One region of the Streptomyces sp. NPDC048639 genome, then DNA from elsewhere that is predicted to be linked to it. Evidence: riboswitches for the same ligand, from Rfam matches in the RefSeq annotation. Region 1 holds a riboswitch; the other holds the start of a gene.
What was found. Region 1 has a riboswitch for S-adenosylmethionine ahead of ACGFNH_RS01640 (aminotransferase class V-fold PLP-dependent enzyme). Riboswitches for the same ligand answer to the same signal wherever they lie in the genome.
Positions count from the first base shown of each region.

Region 1 (9,549 bases):
CTGCGCCTCTGCGCGCCGCGGTCCCGTTCCGCCTGCACGTCGGGGACGTGAGCCGGTTCCGTGCCGCCCCGCCCACTCCGATACGGCGGGATGCTGAGTGCCGCGTCGCCGTGTCGGGAGGTCCGTGGCCGTCCCGGTCCGGTCCGGTGGCCGCCCGCGGTCGCCGCCGTTGCACCCACCCGTCCCGCCTGGCCGTTGCCCCCGGTCCCGCCCCTGGCGGAGACCTGCCGCAGCGGCGGACAACGCACGCTGCGAACCGTGGCGGTGACCAACCGGCCGCGGGCGAGGGCTCGTTGACATCCGACCCCGCCCGGCGGACGAGGGCCGGCATGCTCCTGACCGCCGTCGACCGACTTCCGTGGCGCGGCCCGCCGCGCCGCGGAGTGCGTGGCCGTCAACTCACCGCGAACAGCAGCCCGTTGGAGCGGGTCTCGCCGGGCCGCGAGGCCGAGCAGCCACCTGCCCACCGTCCTGTCCACCTCGACCGAACCTTGGGCGTCCCGGGCCGAAACGGGCCGTCGAGGCCGTCGCAGCGCGGCTCGCCCGCACGCGTCCGACGACCCCCTGGGCACCGACCCGTCGGCGTCCGGGCTGCGCCCGGCGGCACACCCGTCCCCGGCCCAGGCCGCCCGGAGCACGGCCCGCCCGCCACACCGGGTGCTCGGCCCCTGCGACTGGACACCCTGACACTCTCAGCACATACGCCTGGCACACGGCGGGCCACCGTTGCGTCCGCGGCGCCCCGCCCCCGCCGCGCCCCCGGCCGCGCGCTTACGCGTCGCGGTCCGGGACGCAGCGGCCGTCCTCCGTGCGGTAGGTCCACTGGGCGCCGTTCGCGACCAGTTCCTTCACCGCCGCGACGAAGCGGTCCACGTGCTCGTCCGGCGTGCCCGCGCCGAAGCTGACGCGGATCGCGTTGAGCGACTTCTCCCCCGGTGCCGCCTCCGGCGCCCCGCACTCGCCCGGCTCGTCCGCATGGCTGCCCAGCAGCGTCCTGACCAGCGGGTGCGCGCAGAAGAGCCCGTCCCGTACGCCGATGCCGTACTCCGCGGACAGCGCCGCGGCGAAGTGCGAGCTGTTCCAGCCGTCGACGACGAAGGAGAGGACGCCGACCCGGGGGGCGTCGTCGCCGAACAGCGACAGCACCTTCACCTCCGGCACCTCCGCCAGCCCCTCCCGTACGCGCGTGACCAGCGCCTGCTCGCGTTCCACCAGCGCGTCGAAGCCCGCCTCGGTGAGCGCCTTGCAGGCCGAGGCGATGGCGTAGACCCCGATGACGTTGGGCGAACCGGCCTCGTGCCGCGCCGCCGTGGTGTGCCACTCCACGTCCACACCGCCGTCCGGGCGCCGGGCGACCGTACGGCTCGCTCCGCCGCCCGCGAGGTACGGGTCGGCGTCGCGCAGCCAGTCGGCGCGTCCGGCGAGGACGCCCGAGCCGAACGGGGCGTACAGCTTGTGCCCGGAGAAGGCCACCCAGTCCACGTCCGACTCCGCGATGTCCACGGGGTGGTGGGGTGCGAGCTGCGCGGCGTCGAGCACGATGCGCGCGCCGTGGGAGTGCGCGGCGGCGGTCAGCTCCCGTACGGGCCACAGCTCGCCGGTGACGTTCGACGCCCCCGTCACGCACACCAGCGCGGGACCGTACGGCTCCCTGCTCGCGAGCGCCCGCTCCAGCGTCTCGACGGCCTGCCAGGGTGTGCGCGGCGCGTCGAGGACCTCGACCTCGACGCCCGGTGCCTGCTGCCAGGGCAGCAGTGACGCGTGGTGCTCGGTCTCGAAGACGAACACCCGCGTGCCCTGCGGGAGTACGGACGCCAGGAGGTTGAGCGAATCGGTGGTGGAGCGGGTGAAGACGACCTGGTCGTCCTGGCGGCAGCCGAGGAACTCGGCGACGGCGGTGCGGCTGTTCTCGAAGAGATCGGTGGAGAGCTGCGACAGATAGCCGGCGCCGCGGTGGACGCTGCCGTAGTACGGGGCGAAGGCGGCGACGTCGTCCCACACACGCTGCAGCGCGGGCGCGCTCGCCGCGTAGTCGAGGGCGGCGTACGTGACTTCGCCGCCGGTGACGAGCGGTACGAGGACGTCGCGGCCGAGCACGGGCAGCGGGGCGCCCACGGTGGGCACGGCACAACAGGCGTCGGAGGCCGCCCCCGAGGCGGCGTCGTCGGAGGACGGGGCGGTGACGGTCTCAGCGGCGGTGGCGGTGAGGGTGGCGGTGGCGGTGGCGGCAGCAGGGCGCACGGACATGGCGGAATCTCCCGGTGAAAAGTGAAGGCTTCTCAAGGACGCACGCATCGCGCAGAGAGGCGAAGGCGTACGGGATGCGCCTCGACGCGCGGACGAACACCGCACGGAGGCTGTGGGATCAGGGCCGCAGGCCCTAGCGCATTCGCTGATTCACGGAAGATCTCCCTCGACGACCCAGGATCCCTGGCGAGGGATCCGCGCTTGCCGCAGACCTCGCTGCCTGCGGCCTGGTCATCACCCGGGGCACCCCGCCACGGACGGAGGGTTGCCGGACAGCGGGCCGGGGCCTGTGTCGCTGTCACTCGTGACCTGCCGAGCATCATGCCACAAGGTCATCACCGCGCAGGCCGCTGTCCGATACGTGGACAGCGGCCTGCCTCAGCGGCCTGTGGCGCCGAAGTGCGGTCCGTGGCGGCGGGGCGCCCCGCACCGCGTACCGGACCCGTCGAAGTCCTTGTGGCGCTCAGCCGTTGGTGGCCCCGACCCAGCGGTCCAGTGTCCGCCGCGCCGCACCCGAGTCGACCGACTCGGCGGCCCGCTCCAGCGCGGTCGCGATCTGGTCCGTGAGCGGCGCGTCCTGCGGGTTCAGGGCGACCAGCGCCGCTGCCGAGTTGAGCAGCACCGCGTCCCGTACGGGCCCGGTCTCGCCCGCCAGCAGCCGCCTGGCGACATCGGCGTTGTACGAGGCGTCGGCGCCGCGCAGAGCCTCCACCGGTACCAGTTCGATCCCGATGTCGCGAGGGTCGAAGGTCTCCTGCCGTACGGTCCCGTCCCGGACGACCCACACCTGCGAGGTGGCCGTGGTGGTCAGCTCGTCCAGCCCGTCGTCCCCGCGGAAGACGAGCGCCGACGAGCCGCGTTCGGCGAGGACGCCCGCCATGATGGGCGCCATGCGCGGGTCGGCCACACCGGTGGCCTGGGCCCGCACCCGGGCCGGATTGGTCAGCGGACCGAGGAAGTTGAACGTGGTGGGGATCCCCAACTCCCGCCGCGCGGGGGCCACATGGCGCAGTGCGGGGTGGAACTTCACCGCGAAGCAGAAGGTGATGCCCGCCTCCCCGGCGACCTCGGCCACCCGCTCCGGTGACAGATCGAGGTTGACGCCCAGCTTCTCCAGGACGTCGGAGGCTCCGCTCGCCGACGAGGCGGCGCGGTTGCCGTGCTTGACGACCCGCGCGCCCGTACCGGCCACGACGATCGCCGACATCGTCGAGATGTTCACGGTCTTCGCCCGGTCGCCGCCGGTGCCGACGATGTCCACGTTCGGCCCCGGGACATCGATGACGTTGGCGTGCTCGTACATCGTCCGGACGAGGCCGGAGACCTCCTCGACCGTCTCGCCCTTGGCGCGCAGGGCGACGGCGAAGCCGGCGATCTGCACATCCGTGGCCTCGCCGCGCATGATCCGGTCCATGGCCCAGGCCGTGTCCTCGGCCGTCAGGTTCTGTCCCGCGAGGAGAGAGGTCAGGACATCCGGCCAGGTGCGGGCCGCCGCGGGGCTGTCAGCTCCGGCTGGGGTCACACGGTCCATGGTCCGCTCCTGGATGTCGGATGAGCAGGGGACGGCCGCCACCTGCGGCCTTGCGGCAAGCCTATCGGCGTGGCGCTCCCGGGCGGCGGCCGAGCCCGCAGTCCGGACAGCGAGGGGCCCGGCGACGGCCGAAGCCCGCTCCGTGAGCCCCGACGGTCCGCTCTCCCAGTGCCCGCGGACCGTACGGCGACGGGCTCGCACGCCCGAGGGCCCCGGGTCCGCTCCCCGAAGGGGCGGGCCCGGGGCCCTCGTCAGGCTCCGGCGGAGTCCGGCGCACCGGCGGGTCGGGTCAGTGGTGACCGTGGCCCTCGGTGATCTCGCGGTACTCCTCGGCGCTCGGCTTGGCAATCTGGCTGTCCCGGCCGTAGAAGCCCCGCGACATCCGCGCGCGCAGCTTCTGCGTGCGCTTGATCTTCCGCCGTACACCGTTCTCGTCGACCTCGGGGCCGAGTTCGAGCGGCGTGTACTGATCGTGCTGCGTGAGGGTGTGGAGCTGCTGCTGCGACAGCGGCTCGTGGACCTCGATGAACTCACCGTGCGGCAGCCGCTTGATGATGCCGGTCTCCCGGCCGTGCAGCACCTTGTCCCGGTCACGCCGCTGCAGACCCAGGCAGATCCGCTTCGTCGCGATGAAGGTGAGCACCGGCAGCACGAAGAAGCCGATCCGGCCGAACCAGGTGATGGCGTTGATCGACAGATGGAAGTGCGTGGCCCAGATGTCGTTGCCACCGCCGACGAGCAGGATGAAGTACACGCTCAGCCAGGCCGCACCGAAGGCCGTACGGGTCGGGGCGTTGCGCGGGCGGTCCAGGATGTGGTGCTCACGCTTGTCCCCGGTCACCCAGGACTCGATGAACGGCCAGACGGCGATGGCCACCAGCACCAGCGGGAAGATCATCAGCGGGATGAACACACCCAGCGCGAGCGTATGGCCCGCGAAGTTGATCTCCCAACCGGGCATCAGACGGATGAGGCCCTCGGAGAAGCCCATGTACCAGTCGGGCTGGGCGCCGGTGGACACCTGGTCCGCAACGTAGGGCCCCAGGGCCCAGATCGGGTTGATGCTCGCAATGGCCGCGATCACCGCGGTCAGACCGAACACCAGGAAGAAGAAGCCGCCCGCCTTGGCCATGTACACCGGCAACAGCGGCATACCCACCACATTGGTGTTCTTCTTCCCCGGACCCGGGAACTGCGTGTGCTTGTGGTAGAAGACCAGGATCAAATGCGCCACCAGCAGACCCAGCATCAAACCGGGCAACAGCAACACATGCACCGAGAAGAACCGCGGCACGAAATCCGACCCCGGGAACTCACCACCGAAGAGGAAGAACGACAGATACGTGCCCACGATCGGCACGGAGAGAATCGCACCCTCCATGAACCGCACACCCGTACCCGACAACAGGTCGTCCGGCAGCGAGTAACCGGTGAACCCGGTGAACATGCCCAGCACCAGCAGCAGGAACCCGAACAGCCAGTTGACCTCACGCGGCTTGCGGAACGCCCCCGTGAAGAACACCCGCATCATGTGCACGAACATCGCCGCGATGAAGATCAGCGCACCCCAGTGGTGAATCTGCCGGATCAGCAGACCACCCCGGACATCGAAACTGATGTCCAGCGTCGAGGCATACGCCTCCGACATCCGCACACCCTGCAACGGCACATAACTGCCGTGATACTCCACCTCGTTCATCGCCGGATGGAAGAACAGCGTCAGATAGACACCGGTCAGAATCACGATGATGAAACTGTAGAGCGCGACCTCGCCCAGCATGAACGACCAGTGGTCCGGGAAGATCTTGCGCATGTTCGACTTGGCCAGGCCGTAGATCCCCAGCCGGCCGTCCGCCCAGTCCGCAAGCCGCTCACCACGGGGCGCCGGACGGCGCTTGTCGGTTGCCGTACTCATCCGCGCTCCCAGAAGCTCGGGCCGACCGGCTCTTCGAAGTCGCTGAGCGCCTCGAGGTAACCGTCCTTGTTCACACCGATCCGCAGCTGAGGCAGCGCGTGACCGGCAGGGCCGAAGATCACTCGGCCGCCGTCCGCGAGGTCGAAGGTCGACTGGTGGCAGGGGCAGAGCACGTGGTGCGTCTGCTGCTCGTACAGGCTGATCGGGCAACCGACGTGGGTGCAGATCTTCGAGTACGCCACGATGCCCTCGTGGGACCAGTCGAGCTCGCGCTTGTCCTTGATGTTCTCCGGCTGCAGCCGGACGATCATCAGCGCCGCCTTGGCGATCTGGCTCTGGTAGTCGTGCGCGTCCTCCTCCAGGCCCTCGGGCTTGGCGAAGGTGAGCGAACCGACGACCACGTCCTCGGGACGCAGCGGCTCATCGGTGTTCTGGTTGATGAGCAGCTTGCCCTTGGACCACAGCGTGTGGCGGAGCTTGTCCTCGGGCAGCGGGCCGAGGTCGCGCAGCAGCACCACACCGGAGAGCGGCACCATGGCCAGCGCGCCGAACATCGTGTTGCGGATCAGCTTGCGCCGGCCGATGGCCGACTCCTTGGCGCCCTGCCGGAAGTCCGACATCACCTTGGCCTTGACCTCGGGCGGCGCCTCGATCGGGTGGCGCTCGTCCGCGGTCTCCGCGTCCGACATCAGCGTGCGGGCCCAGTGGACCGCGCCGGCGCCGATGCAGAACAGGGCCACACCGAGGGTGGTGCCGAGAGCGAAGTTCAGCGCGCTGATGTGACCGATCGGCCACACGTACACGATGTCTTCGATCCCGATGGCCACATACGACGCGATGAACGCGATCGTGGCCAGCATGGACACCGTGAAGAGCAGCGCGACGGTGCGCTCGGACCGCCTGGCGGCCCGTTCGTCGATGTCCTGGATGCGCGGCTGGTGGGGCGGCAGCCCGGGGTCGGCGAACGGGTCGTCCGCGGGGGCCAGCGTGCCGGCCCCGGCCTTTGCCTGCTCACTCGGCAGGTGTTCTTCGGACACGTCTTTGTTGGATCCAGTCTCGCTCATGACTTCTTGGCCTTTGCGGTGTGCGCGGCGACCCAGACGGCGGCGGCGATCATCACGCCCAGGCCGAAGATCCAGCCGAACAGGCCCTCACTGACCGGGCCGAGCCCGCCCAGCTCGAAGCCACCGGGAGAGGGGGAGTCGTCCTCACCGACTGCCTTGAGGTACGCGATGATGTCCCGCTTGTCCTGCTCCGGCATCGTCGTGTCCGGGAAGGACGGCATCTGCTGCGGGCCCGACTGCATGGCCTCGTAGATGTGCTTGGAATCGACGCCTTCCAGCTCCGGGGCGTACTTGCCTCCGGTCAGGGCGCCGCCCTTGCCGGTGAAGTTGTGGCACTGCGCGCAGTTGGTCCGGAAGAGCTGGCCGCCGTTGGCGATGTCCGCGCCGCTCGGGTCGTACTGCTCCTTGGTGGGAGTGATCGGACCCGCCCCCAGTGAGGCGACGTACGCGGCGAGCTGATCGATCTCGGCCTGCGAGTAGACCTTCGGCTTCTCCGGCGCCTGCGCGCCGGGCTGCTGCGCCGGCATACGGCCGGTGCCGACCTGGAAGTCGACGGCGGCGGAGCCCACGCCGACCAGGCTCGGGCCGTCAGAGCTGCCCTGACCGCCGGTGCCGTGGCAACTCGCGCAGCCGACGGCGTAGAGCTTCTTGCCCTCCTCGATGGCAAGGGACTGGGCGGTGTCTTGCGCCTGCGCCTTGTCCGCGGGCGCGAACGCTGCGTACAGCCCCCCGGTGACCGCCAGCGCGAAGAGTAGGACGACGAGCGCCGCCAGCGGATGGCGCCGTCGTGCGGAGAGCTTTTTCACGGATTACCCCGGTGTCAGGATCTTCTGCGTCGATGCTTTGGGTATGTCTGTGCGGTAACGCGAGTCCGGTGGACCGGACGGTCCGTTACTTGATCATGTAGATCGTGGCGAAGAGGCCGATCCAGACGACATCGACGAAGTGCCAGTAGTAGGACACGACGATGGCCGCCGTGGCCTGTTCGTGGGTGAAGCGCCTGGCCGCGTACGTCCTTCCGAGGACCAGGAGGAAGGCGAACAGACCGCCCGTCACATGCAGGCCGTGGAATCCGGTGGTCAGGTAGAACACCGAGCCGTAGGGGTCGGACGAGAGCGACAGGCCCTCGTGCTTGACCAGCTCGGTGTACTCGTAGATCTGACCGCCGATGAAGACCGCGCCCATGATGAAGGTGGTCACGAACCACATGCGCAGCTTCTTCACATCACCGCGCTCGGCGGCGAAGACGCCGAGCTGGCAGGTGAGGGAGGAGAGCACCAGGATCGTGGTGTTCGTCGCCGAGAACGGGAAGTTCAGGGCGTCTGCCATGTCCTTCCAGTGCTCGGCTCCCATCACCGATCGCAGGGTGAAGTACATCGCGAAGAGGGCCGCGAAGAACATCAGCTCGGAACTCAGCCAGATGATGGTTCCGACGCTGGTGAGGTTCGGCCGGTTGACCGACGGGTGCGCGTGCCCGGTGTCTACTGTCGTTGCTGTCGCCACGACCGACATTATGTCGGTCGCTTATCCCGCCCTCACTCCGGGGGGTACCGTTCGGTGTGTCAGCACTTCGGACCCCTCCTCGCCAGGGCCTCCGGCGGAGTAGGCTCCGCCCCAACGGACCCACCCCGACGACGCGGAGGAACGATGCAGCCGACTGCCACGGTGCTGGTCTACAGCGATGACGCGGGCACCCGCGAGCAGGTACGGCTGGCGACGGGGCGACGCCCCGCTCCCGGTCTCCCCGAGGTCGAGTTCGTCGAGTGCGCGACCCAGCCGGCCGTCCTGGATGCCCTGGAGGCCGGCGGGATCGATGTCTGCGTTCTGGACGGCGAGGCGACGCCCTCGGGCGGCATGGGCATCTGCCGGCAGATCAAGGACGAGATCTTCCGCTGCCCGCCCGTGCTGCTGCTGATCGGGCGCCCCCAGGACGCCTGGCTGGCGACCTGGAGCCGCGCCGACGCGGCGGTCACGCACCCGATCGACCCGGTCGAGTTCGCGGAGGCGCTGGCCGGACTTCTGCGGACACGCCTCGCCGTCGAGGCCTGAACCCTCGGAGCCCGAAGCCCGGATCCCGGAAGGTTCGGAGCCTGAATCCTCAGGGTCATGAGCCTTCCCGGTCCCGGCCTCAGACCGTGGGCCGCAGGCGGGCGGAGTCGGCCGGGGTGCTGTCCACATGGCTCCCTGCGGGGACCACGGCACTGCCCTTGCGCCACTTCGCCCAGTCCACGTTCCAGTCGCCGAAGCCGTTGTCGAACGGCGTCATCATGTCGCCGTTGCTGCCGACCACTTGGACGACGTCCCCGACCTTGACGGTGTCGAAGAACCACTTCGCGGCCTCGGTGCTCATGCCCGTACAGCCATGGCTCACGTTGGCGGCACCCTGCGACCCGGTGGACCAGGGGGCGGCGTGCAGGTACTCGCCGCTCCAGGTGACACGGGTCGCCCAGTAGACCGGAAGGTCGTAGAAGTCCGAGGCGCCGATGCTCGCGCTGGTCATCCGTACGAAGGATTCCTTGGCGAGGACGACCTTGACTCCGTTGCGCGTGTCGTATCCGGGCTTGCCCGTGGTCACCGGAATCGTGCGGATGACCTTGCCGTTGCGCTTGACCGTCAGCGTGTGGGCCCCGGCGTCGGTGATCGCCTCGACTCGGTCGCCGATGGTGATCTTGAGAGGTTTGGCCGAGCCGCCGTAGCGCTTGCCGACCTTGATGCCGTCGAGCTGGCTGCGCACCTCGACCGTGGCCCCGGCGGGCCAGTACTCGCGGGGGCGGAAGTGCAGCGTCTTGTCG
Region 1 is NZ_JBICVP010000001.1:378,473-388,021, forward strand. Features, by position in the region: gene ACGFNH_RS01640 (aminotransferase class V-fold PLP-dependent enzyme) at 772-2,247, opposite strand; SAM riboswitch class IV at 2,440-2,557, opposite strand; gene trpD (anthranilate phosphoribosyltransferase) at 2,711-3,778, opposite strand; gene ACGFNH_RS01650 (cytochrome bc complex cytochrome b subunit) at 4,068-5,693, opposite strand; gene ACGFNH_RS01655 (Rieske 2Fe-2S domain-containing protein) at 5,690-6,757, opposite strand; gene ACGFNH_RS01660 (c-type cytochrome) at 6,754-7,563, opposite strand; gene ACGFNH_RS01665 (heme-copper oxidase subunit III) at 7,649-8,269, opposite strand; gene ACGFNH_RS01670 (hypothetical protein) at 8,405-8,806, shown strand; gene ACGFNH_RS01675 (Ig-like domain-containing protein) at 8,886-9,549, opposite strand, start outside.

Region 2 (9,549 bases), on a different contig from region 1:
GAGCCTAGCCCGTGACAGATCCGCGCAAACGTGCGCTTCACCATCCGGCGGGGCGGCGGGTCGCGGACCCCGTCCGCGTTCCGCGGGGCGAACGCGGGGCAACGGCCGCGCCGACGGCGAGGGACGTTCCGCCGGGCGCCGAGCCGCTCGCGCCGAGCCGCACAAAGCCGCACCCGCCGGGCCGCACGAGCCGAGCACCCGCGCCGAGCACCCGCCCGTCCGCACGCCGGCGGCCGGTGGCCCCCGTCCCGTCCGCACGCCGGCGGCCGGTGGCCGGTGGTCCCCCTCGGTTCCCGCCCCGCGGAACGTGTGCCCACCACCCGTGGCGCTGCCGGGCCGACGTGGGACGGCCCGCGCCGCCTATGCCACGCGGCCGTCCCGCGGCGCCCGCCGCGCCCGGTACTCCGGGATCGTCCCCATCGGGGGCCGCTCCTCCGCCGCCACGTCGTGAACCGTCGGGGTGAAGCCGTCGTCCGTGCGGTCGAACTGCGTCAGCACCGGCCGTACGCGGTGCCCGCGCGCCAGCCGCGCCTGGGCCGTGCGGTAGATCGTCGCCGCCATCCGCCCCAGCGCCTGCCCGTCCTGGTGACGGTGCAGCCGTACGCCGACGTCGACCTGGGCCAGCGCATCGAGCCCGGCCAGGTCGAGCGCATCAATCAGCATCGCCAGTTCGACGCCGTAGCCGACGGGGAAGGGGAGCTGCTCCAGCAGCGAGCGTCGCACCGCGTACTCGCCGCCGAGCGGCTGGACGAAGCCCGCCAGCCGCGGCCAGTGGAGGTTGAGCAGCGGGCGGGCGACCAGCTCGGTGACGCGGCCGCCCTGCTCGACGGAACCGAGCGGGCCGTCCTGTCCGCCGCCCGGTTCCAGCGGGCCTTCCGGCCCACGGCCAGATTCCAGGGGCCGGTCGTACATCGCCTTGACGAGCTGCACATCGGGCTCGGTCAGCAGCGGCCCGGCGATCCCGGACACGAAGCCCGCCGAGAACGCGCGCAGGTCGGCGTCCACGAAGCAGACGATCTCCCCGCTGGTGACCAGCAGCGAGCGCCACAGCACCTCGCCCTTGCCGGGCTCCGCGGGCAGCCGCGGCAGGATCGTGTCGCGGTGCACGACGCGGGCTCCGGCCGCCGCGGCCACCTCGGCCGTACGGTCGGTGGAGCCGGAGTCGATCACCACCAGCTCGTCGACCAGGGGGACGGCCTCGCTCATCAGCTCGCGCCGTATCGTCTCGACGATCGGCCCGACCGTGGCCTCCTCGTCGAGGGCCGGGAGCACGACGCTGACCGTCCCCGCGGCCCCCGCGTTCCGCTTGGCGGCCAGGAGCCGGCTCAGCGGGCGGTCGGCGGCCGACCAGGAGCGGTGCGTCAGCCAGTGCTCCACCTCTTCCAGCACGTCTGCGTCTCTCCCTGGGGTGCCTGGGACCCGCACGGGCCCGTCTGCAATGCTCGGGTCTCGGACCCCGTGAGGGCCCGTGATGCGTCGCGGACCCGGCCGGGTCCGCGATCCGTCTCGCGGTTCGGACGACTATCTCAACCGTCCGCGCCGTCCGTTACAGTCTTGAACAACGCACGTGTCCACTTCATGTCGGGGTGGACGCGGACAAATGCCCGGGCCTGGCGCCCGGCGCCATACCGCTCATCCAGAGGGGCAGAGGGAACGGCCCGTTGAAGCCCCGGCAACCCTCCAGCCGGTCTCGCGCATCGCATGGCGAGGCTCCCGGCTCGGGAAGGTGCCAATTCCGTCTCGTGGCGAAGTCCGTCACGGGGAAGATGAGGAGAAAGGGCCTCGCCATCCATGGCTGTGCAAACCGTTGCAAACAGCACCGACTCCGTCTCGCTGGGACCCGCCGCCGCGCTGTCCTGCCGTGAGTGCGGCGAACGCTTCGCGCTCGGCCCGATCTTCGCGTGCCAGGTGTGTTTCGGGCCGCTCGAGGTGGCGTACGACCTGCCGAGCGGCGACCCCGAGGCCCTGCGGAAGCGCATCGAGGCCGGCCCCGGCAACCTCTGGCGGTACGCCCCGCTGCTCCCCGTCCCTGAGGACGTCGCGAGCAAGCCGAATCTGAACCCGGGCCTGACCAAGCTCGTCAAGGCCGACAACCTGGCGCGCGAGCTGGGCGTCACCGGCGGCCTGCATGTGAAGGACGACTCCGGGAACCCGACGCACTCCTTCAAGGACCGCGTGGTCGCCATCGCCGTCGAGGCCGCGCGCGCCTTCGGCTTCACCACCCTGTCCTGCTCCTCCACGGGGAACCTCGCGGGTGCCGTCGGCGCCGCGGCCGCCCGCGCCGGCTTCCGCTCCTGCGTGTTCATCCCGCACGACCTGGAGGCGGGCAAGGTCGTGATGGCCGCGGTCTACGGCGGTGACCTGGTCGGTATCGAGGGCACGTACGACGACGTGAACCGCTTCTGCAGCGAGCTGATCGGCGACCCGATCGGCGAAGGCTGGGGCTTTGTCAACGTCAACCTGCGCCCGTACTACGGCGAGGGGTCCAAGACGCTGGCGTACGAGATCGCCGAGCAGCTCGGCTGGCGCATCCCGGACAACATCGTGATCCCGATCGCCTCGGGCTCACAGCTCACGAAGATCGACAAGGGGCTCAAGGAGCTGATCGGGCTCGGCCTCGTCGAGGACAAGCCCTACAAGATCTTCGGCGCGCAGGCCGAGGGCTGCTCCCCGGTGTCGCGGGCGTTCAAGGACGGCCACGACGTCGTACGGCCCGTCAAGCCGGACACCATCGCCAAGTCGCTCGCCATCGGCAACCCGGCCGACGGACCGTACGTGCTCGACATCTGCCGCCGTACGGGCGGTGCGGTCGAGGACGTCACCGACGAGCAGGTCGTCGACGCCATCACGCTGCTGGCGCGCACCGAGGGCATCTTCGCGGAGACCGCGGGCGGCGTCACGGTCGGCGTGCTGCGCAAGCTGATCGAGACCGGGCAGCTCGACCCGGCCGGTGAGACGGTCGTGCTCAACACCGGCGACGGGCTGAAGACCCTGGACGCCGTCGCTCCGACCGCGCGGCCCACGGCGACGATCCGGCCGAGCCTCGACGCGTTCCGCGCCGCGGGGCTGACCGGCTGAGGACGCGGGCCGTCGTGCCGCCGGTAGCGTCACGGGCCCGACGGCCCTCCGGTCCGCGTGGGCCGAACGACCCCACCACCTGCTTCGTCCACCCCTCCCACCGAAGGTGAACCGCATGAGCGTCAACGTCCGCATCCCGACCATCCTGCGCACGTACACCGGCGGCCAGGCCGAGGTGAGCGCCGACGGCGCGACTCTCGCCGAGGTCATCGAGTCGCTGGAGAAGAACCACCCGGGCATCGCCGCCCGCGTCCTGGACGACACCGGCAAGCTGCGCCGTTTCGTGAACGTCTACGTCAACGACGACGACGTGCGCTTCGAGGACGGTCTGCAGACGGCGACCCCCGACGGCGCCGGCGTCTCGATCATCCCGGCGGTCGCGGGCGGCTGCTGACAGACCGTCCACCAACAGGCCCCGGGAGAGCGTCGACGGTGAATTTCAACAACCTTTCGTAATCGGGTTCACCCCCTCCGTGAGAGAAACGGAGGGGGCAATTCCGTGCCGTTGAGCGCGGTACAGTTGTGCACATCCCCCCTAGGCGCCTTTGCCGAACGCATATGAGTACCGACAAGTTGTGCCCTCCGTGTGTGCACGAGATGTCGGATTGATGAGCAATGCCCGGCCCGAGTTGCCCCGAATTAGCGGCAATTCTGCGGGAATTGCCGTTCGAGCGCGCCCAGAATTCTCGTCTGATTGACCTGTTGCAGACGGCATTCGTGCAGATACATTCAGCCGCGGTCGACGCGTTCCGGCACCACCTGGAGCACCCCTGTCGATGGCCGGGGGCGCCGTGTGAGGTCTGGGTGAAGTCCGACCCGGGTCCGCGGAGTGCGGTCCTGCGCAAGGGCCAGTAATAGGGGAGTTAGGGATGGCTCAGGGCACCGTCAAGTGGTTCAACGCGGAGAAGGGGTACGGCTTCATCGCGGTCGACGGTGGTGCGGACGTCTTCGTGCACTACAGCGCGATTCAGATGGACGGCTACCGCACCCTCGAAGAAGGTCAGCGGGTCGAGTTCGAGATCTCGCAGGGCCAGAAGGGGCCGCAGGCGGACATGGTCCGTGTAGCGGGCTGACACCAAGGACGCGCCGACTGACCACTGGCGTACGAGCAAGGGCCCGTCCCCTTCGGGGGGCGGGCCCTTCGCCGTGGGCGGACGCGGTCCGGCGGCGTGACGGCCGGGCGGGCGTGGGGCGTTCGCCGTCGGCGGCGCATGGGTAGTGAGCCCGTGCCGTGTCCGCAGCAGGCGGGCCGCGGTCCGGTCGCGGGGGCTGCGGGAGCGCCTGAGGCGCTTGCACTCGATGGCCCCGAGTGCTAATCATTGGCGTTAGCACTCTGAGGTTGAGAGTGACAGAAGGACCGGGTCGGTGAGGCCCGCAGGCCAGGCGGGGCAAGGACCGTCGGGCAGGCAGGCCGTCCGTCGCGGGCGCCACGCGGTCCGGAGCAATCCACCGTCCCCCGGCTTACGGCGGGGGGAACCCCAGTCCGTGGAGGACACTTCACATGGCCAAGATCATCGCGTTCGACGAGGAGGCGCGGCGCGGCCTCGAGCGCGGGATGAACCAGCTCGCCGACGCCGTCAGGGTGACCCTCGGCCCCAAGGGCCGGAACGTCGTCCTCGAGAAGAAGTGGGGCGCCCCCACGATCACCAACGATGGTGTGTCCATCGCCAAGGAGATCGAGCTCGAGGACCCCTACGAGAAGATCGGCGCGGAGCTGGTCAAGGAGGTCGCGAAGAAGACGGACGACGTCGCCGGTGACGGCACGACGACCGCGACCGTTCTCGCCCAGGCTCTCGTCAAGGAGGGCCTCCGCAACGTCGCCGCCGGTGCCAACCCGATGGCCCTGAAGCGTGGCATCGAGAAGGCCGTCGAGGCCGTCTCGACCGCCCTGCTCGAGCAGGCCAAGGACGTGGAGACCAAGGAGCAGATCGCTTCGACGGCCTCCATCTCCGCCGCCGACACCCAGATCGGCGAGCTCATCGCCGAGGCGATGGACAAGGTCGGCAAGGAAGGCGTCATCACCGTCGAGGAGTCGCAGACCTTCGGGCTCGAGCTCGAGCTCACCGAGGGCATGCGCTTCGACAAGGGCTACATCTCCGCCTACTTCGCCACCGACATGGAGCGTATGGAGGCCGTCCTCGACGACCCGTACATCCTGATCGTCAACTCCAAGATCTCCGCGGTGAAGGACCTCCTTCCGCTGCTGGAGAAGGTCATGCAGTCCGGCAAGCCGCTGCTGATCATCGCGGAGGACGTCGAGGGCGAGGCGCTGTCCACCCTGGTCGTCAACAAGATCCGTGGCACCTTCAAGTCCGTTGCCGTCAAGGCCCCGGGCTTCGGTGACCGCCGCAAGGCCATGCTCGGCGACATCGCCATCCTCACCGGTGGCACCGTCATCTCCGAGGAGGTCGGCCTCAAGCTGGAGAACGCGGGTGTCGACCTGCTGGGCCGTGCCCGCAAGGTCGTCATCACCAAGGACGAGACCACCATCGTCGACGGTGCCGGTGACAGCGAGCAGGTCCAGGGCCGGGTCAACCAGATCCGTGCCGAGATCGAGAACTCGGACTCGGACTACGACCGCGAGAAGCTCCAGGAGCGCCTCGCGAAGCTGGCCGGCGGCGTGGCCGTCATCAAGGCCGGTGCCGCGACCGAGGTCGAGCTCAAGGAGCGCAAGCACCGCATCGAGGACGCGGTGCGCAACGCCAAGGCCGCCGTCGAGGAGGGCATCGTCGCCGGTGGTGGCGTGGCTCTGCTCCAGGCTTCCACGGTCTTCGACAAGCTCGAGCTCGAGGGCGACGAGGCCACCGGTGCCCAGGCCGTGCGCCTGGCCCTGGAGGCCCCGCTGAAGCAGATCGCGGTCAACGCCGGCCTCGAGGGCGGCGTGGTTGTGGAGAAGGTGCGCAACCTGACTCCGGGTCACGGCCTCAACGCCGCGACCGGCGAGTACGTCGACCTGGTCGCCGAGGGCATCATCGACCCGGCCAAGGTCACGCGCTCGGCGCTGCAGAACGCCGCGTCCATCGCTGCGCTCTTCCTCACCACCGAGGCCGTCATCGCCGACAAGCCGGAGAAGGCCGCCGCGGCGGCCCCGGGCGGCATGCCGGGCGGTGACATGGACTTCTGATCGACCTTCCAGGTTGATCGACCGTCCTGAACACTGGGGCGGCACCCGTGAGGGTGCCGCCCCAGTGGCGTTGCGGGGGCGTGCGACCCGTGTGACGCATGCGGTGCGGGCGTTGCGGGCGTTGCGTGCGTGCGTTTCCGAGGTCAGGCGTTGTACGGGTTCCCGGGCTGCTGCTGCTGCGGGTGCGGCGGTTGCTGGGTCTGGGGCTGTGGCTGAGCAGGGACGTGCGGCTGCTGCTGCGGCGGGACGTACGGCTGCGCCGGTGGCTGGTGGTACGGCTGTCCGTGCGGTTGCGACGGCGGCTGGTGCGGCGCGGGCGGGCCGTAGGGAGCGCCCTGTTGAGGAAACGGAGCGCCGTACGGGGTGCCGTACTGCGGGGCGGGGGAACCGTGCGGCGGCTGCGGAGCGGGAGCGGCGTACGGCTGGTGCGGCGCCGCCGGTCCGGCCGGGACCTGCTGCGGGAAGCCGGGTCCGGCCTGCTGCGGGGAGCCCGGTGCTGCCTGATGGTGGAAGCCGGGTGCTGCCGGTCCGGGCTGCTGCGGGAAGCCCTGGGCGTACGGCGCGACCGGCGTCCCGTAGGGCGCACCGATGACGAGTGAGATCAGCTCGTCCATCTCATTGCGCCACATGCGGTGGACATTGATACGGGTCGGCGTCTGCTCGCCCGGCAGCGCGAACATGAAGGAACTCCACAGCGGGTTCCGGTTCACCTCGCCGAGCAGCGGCTGTGCCTGAGCACGCGGGATGGCGCACACCAGCTCCTTGGGCCGCTGCGTGAAGCGGTTGAACGTATGGAAGACGACGGCCTGTTCGGTGACCGTGACGAAGTAGAACTTCACCAGGAACTGCCCGATGAGACCGAGGGCGTTCATCAGCCACGGGCTGGCCCCGGTGACGGTGGCGATGGTGACGATCAGCCGGTCGCCCGGCGCAGCCTGCGCGATCGCCTCCGCGACCTGTTCCTTCATCTTCGCCTTGCGGATTGCCATACGGCTGCTCCCCCTGTTGCTCTGCTCGCGATCGAGCGGAGCAGACTACCGGCGTGCGCCGACGTGCAGTTCGCCCGGTCCGCTTGACGAGACATCAAAAGCCTTTGCGTGGCGTGTGGTTCACCTCCACCGGGTGGGTGTCTCCTGGGCGGGAACGTCGGACTGAACGGGGCCGGGCGTCGTGCGGAAGGGCACCGTCCGGGATTCGGAAGCGGAGGGGCGGACGGTATGACAGTGATCGCTGACGGTGTCGCGATGAGGGCGACCGTCCTGGAGGACGCCGGAGCGCTGGCGGAGGCGCTGCTCAGGAACCGTGCGTACATGCGCCCTTGGGAGCACCACCGGCCGGAGGAGTTCTTCACCGAGCACGGCCAGCAGGAGCGGATACGAGTCCAGTTCGCGCAGAGGGAAGCAGGGCACGCCATGCCATGGGTGCTCGTCGAGACGGGCACCGGCCGCATCGTGGGGGCCGTCGCCTTGACCGGGATCACCCTCGGTCCGCTGCGCAGTGCGAGCGTGGGCTACTGGGTCGACAAGGGGCTGGCCGGGCGCGGTCTTGCCACTGCCGCCGTCGAAGCCGCTTGTGCGGCCGCGCGAGAGGAGCTCGCACTGCACCGGGTCGAGGCGGGAACGATGGTGGGCAATGTGGCGTCCCAACGGGTCCTGGTGAAGGCCGGATTCGAGCGGTACGGCCTTGCGCCGAAGTATCTGCACGTCAATGGCGCGTGGCGGGACCACATTCTCCACCAGCGCATCCTGCACGACGAACCGCCGCCCGCGCGGGGCCTGTGACGGGCACAGGACCCCGGCCGGCAGGTGGCGCCGTGCTGATGTTCGCCGGTATGTGACGCGGAGTGGTTCAGCCCTTCTCGCCGCGTGGCACGGTCATCGCCGTCAACTGCGCCGCTCCCGGGGCGAGATCGGGCCATGGGGCCTGGATCCGGAGTACGGCGATGGCCGAGGTGGGGAACTTCTCCTCGGTGCGGGCCAGGGCGTCGGGGTCCCCGTCGACGGCGAGGAGCAGGATCAGGTCCTGCACGCCGGGGCTGTGGCCGACGAGAAGCAATGTGCCGATGTCCTCCGGGGTTTCGCGGACGACGGCGAGCAACTGCTCGGCACCTCCGTGGTAGAGGCGGTCGTCGTAGCGCACGGGCGGGGTGGAGGCCGGTTCCGAGGCGAGGTCCCAGGTCTCGCGCGTGCGCCGGGACGGGGAGCAGAGGACGAGGTCCGGGATGCAGTCCGCCTCGCGCAGCCAGGCTCCGGCCACCGGGGCGTCGCGGAGCCCGCGCGGGGCGAGGGGGCGGTCCGGGTCGGGTACGCCGTCCGGCCGGGCGGACTTGGCGTGCCGCAGGACGACCAGGCGTCGGGTCTCGGTGACGGTCATGGCGTCATCCTTCCCGGGACGGCAGCGTTCTCGTCCTGCTCGTCGTGGACCGGTGCACCGGATGAGTCCGGGGCCTCAGTCGCGGCGGGTTCGGTCGCGTGGCCGGTCGCGTGGGGTTCGGTCGTGGCGGGTTCGGTCGCGTGGCCTTCGGTCGCGTGGGGTTCGGTCGTGGCGGGTGCGGGAGCGACGTTCAGTTCGGCCCGCATCCGCCTGCTGATGCCGAAGAAGTACGTGACGACAAACCCCGCGACATACCCCACCAGCAGCCCAGCAGCGTAGACGCCGAGGGTGGCGGTGAGGCTTGCGCTGCCGTCGAGGAGCGGGAACAGCGCCCAGCCGGACGGGCCGATGGCGGTCGAGCCGACCGTGTCGCCGAGCTGGCCCAGCAGCCCGACGAAGCCGCCACCGAACGCGCCGCCGATGCACGCCGTGACGAAGGGGCGGCCGAGCGGCAGGGAGACGCCGTAGATCAGGGGTTCCCCCACGCCCAGCAGGCCCGCCGGGAGGGCCGACCGGATGGTCCTGCGGATCGAGGTGTTGCGGCGGAGGCGGAGGAGGACGGCGAGTGCGGCGCCCACCTGGCCCGCACCTGCCATGGCGAGGACCGGGAGGAGAAGCGTGTAGCCCTGCTGCTGGATGAGCGTGGTGTGGATGGGGATCAGGGCCTGGTGCAGGCCGAGCATCACCAGGGGCAGGAAGAGGCCGCCGAGTACGAAGCCGGCGACGGCGCCGCCCGTGGACAGCAGCCCGTTCGCGAAGTCGCCGATGGCGGTGGACACTTCACCGGCCAGGAACATCAGGACGAAGAGCGTGGCGAGCCCGGACACCAGCACGGTGAGGGTCGGTGTCAGCAGGACGTCGACCCCCTCGGGCACGCGGCGGCGGCACCACTTCTCGACCTGGACGGCGAGCAGGGCAGCGCCGAGCGCGCCCAGGACACCGCCCTGGCCCGGCGCGAGCTTCTGGTCGAACGC
Region 2 is NZ_JBICVP010000006.1:439,143-448,691, reverse strand. Features, by position in the region: gene ACGFNH_RS19245 (glucosyl-3-phosphoglycerate synthase) at 361-1,389, opposite strand; SAM riboswitch class I at 1,630-1,773, shown strand; gene thrC (threonine synthase) at 1,792-3,078, shown strand; gene ACGFNH_RS19235 (ubiquitin-like small modifier protein 1) at 3,194-3,472, shown strand; gene ACGFNH_RS19230 (cold-shock protein) at 3,948-4,151, shown strand; gene groL (chaperonin GroEL) at 4,580-6,202, shown strand; gene ACGFNH_RS19220 (hypothetical protein) at 6,346-7,191, opposite strand; gene ACGFNH_RS19215 (GNAT family N-acetyltransferase) at 7,420-7,983, shown strand; gene ACGFNH_RS19210 (SixA phosphatase family protein) at 8,051-8,575, opposite strand; gene ACGFNH_RS19205 (PTS transporter subunit EIIC) at 8,572-9,549, opposite strand, start outside.
Region 2: another riboswitch for S-adenosylmethionine. It lies ahead of thrC (threonine synthase); the one in region 1 lies ahead of ACGFNH_RS01640 (aminotransferase class V-fold PLP-dependent enzyme).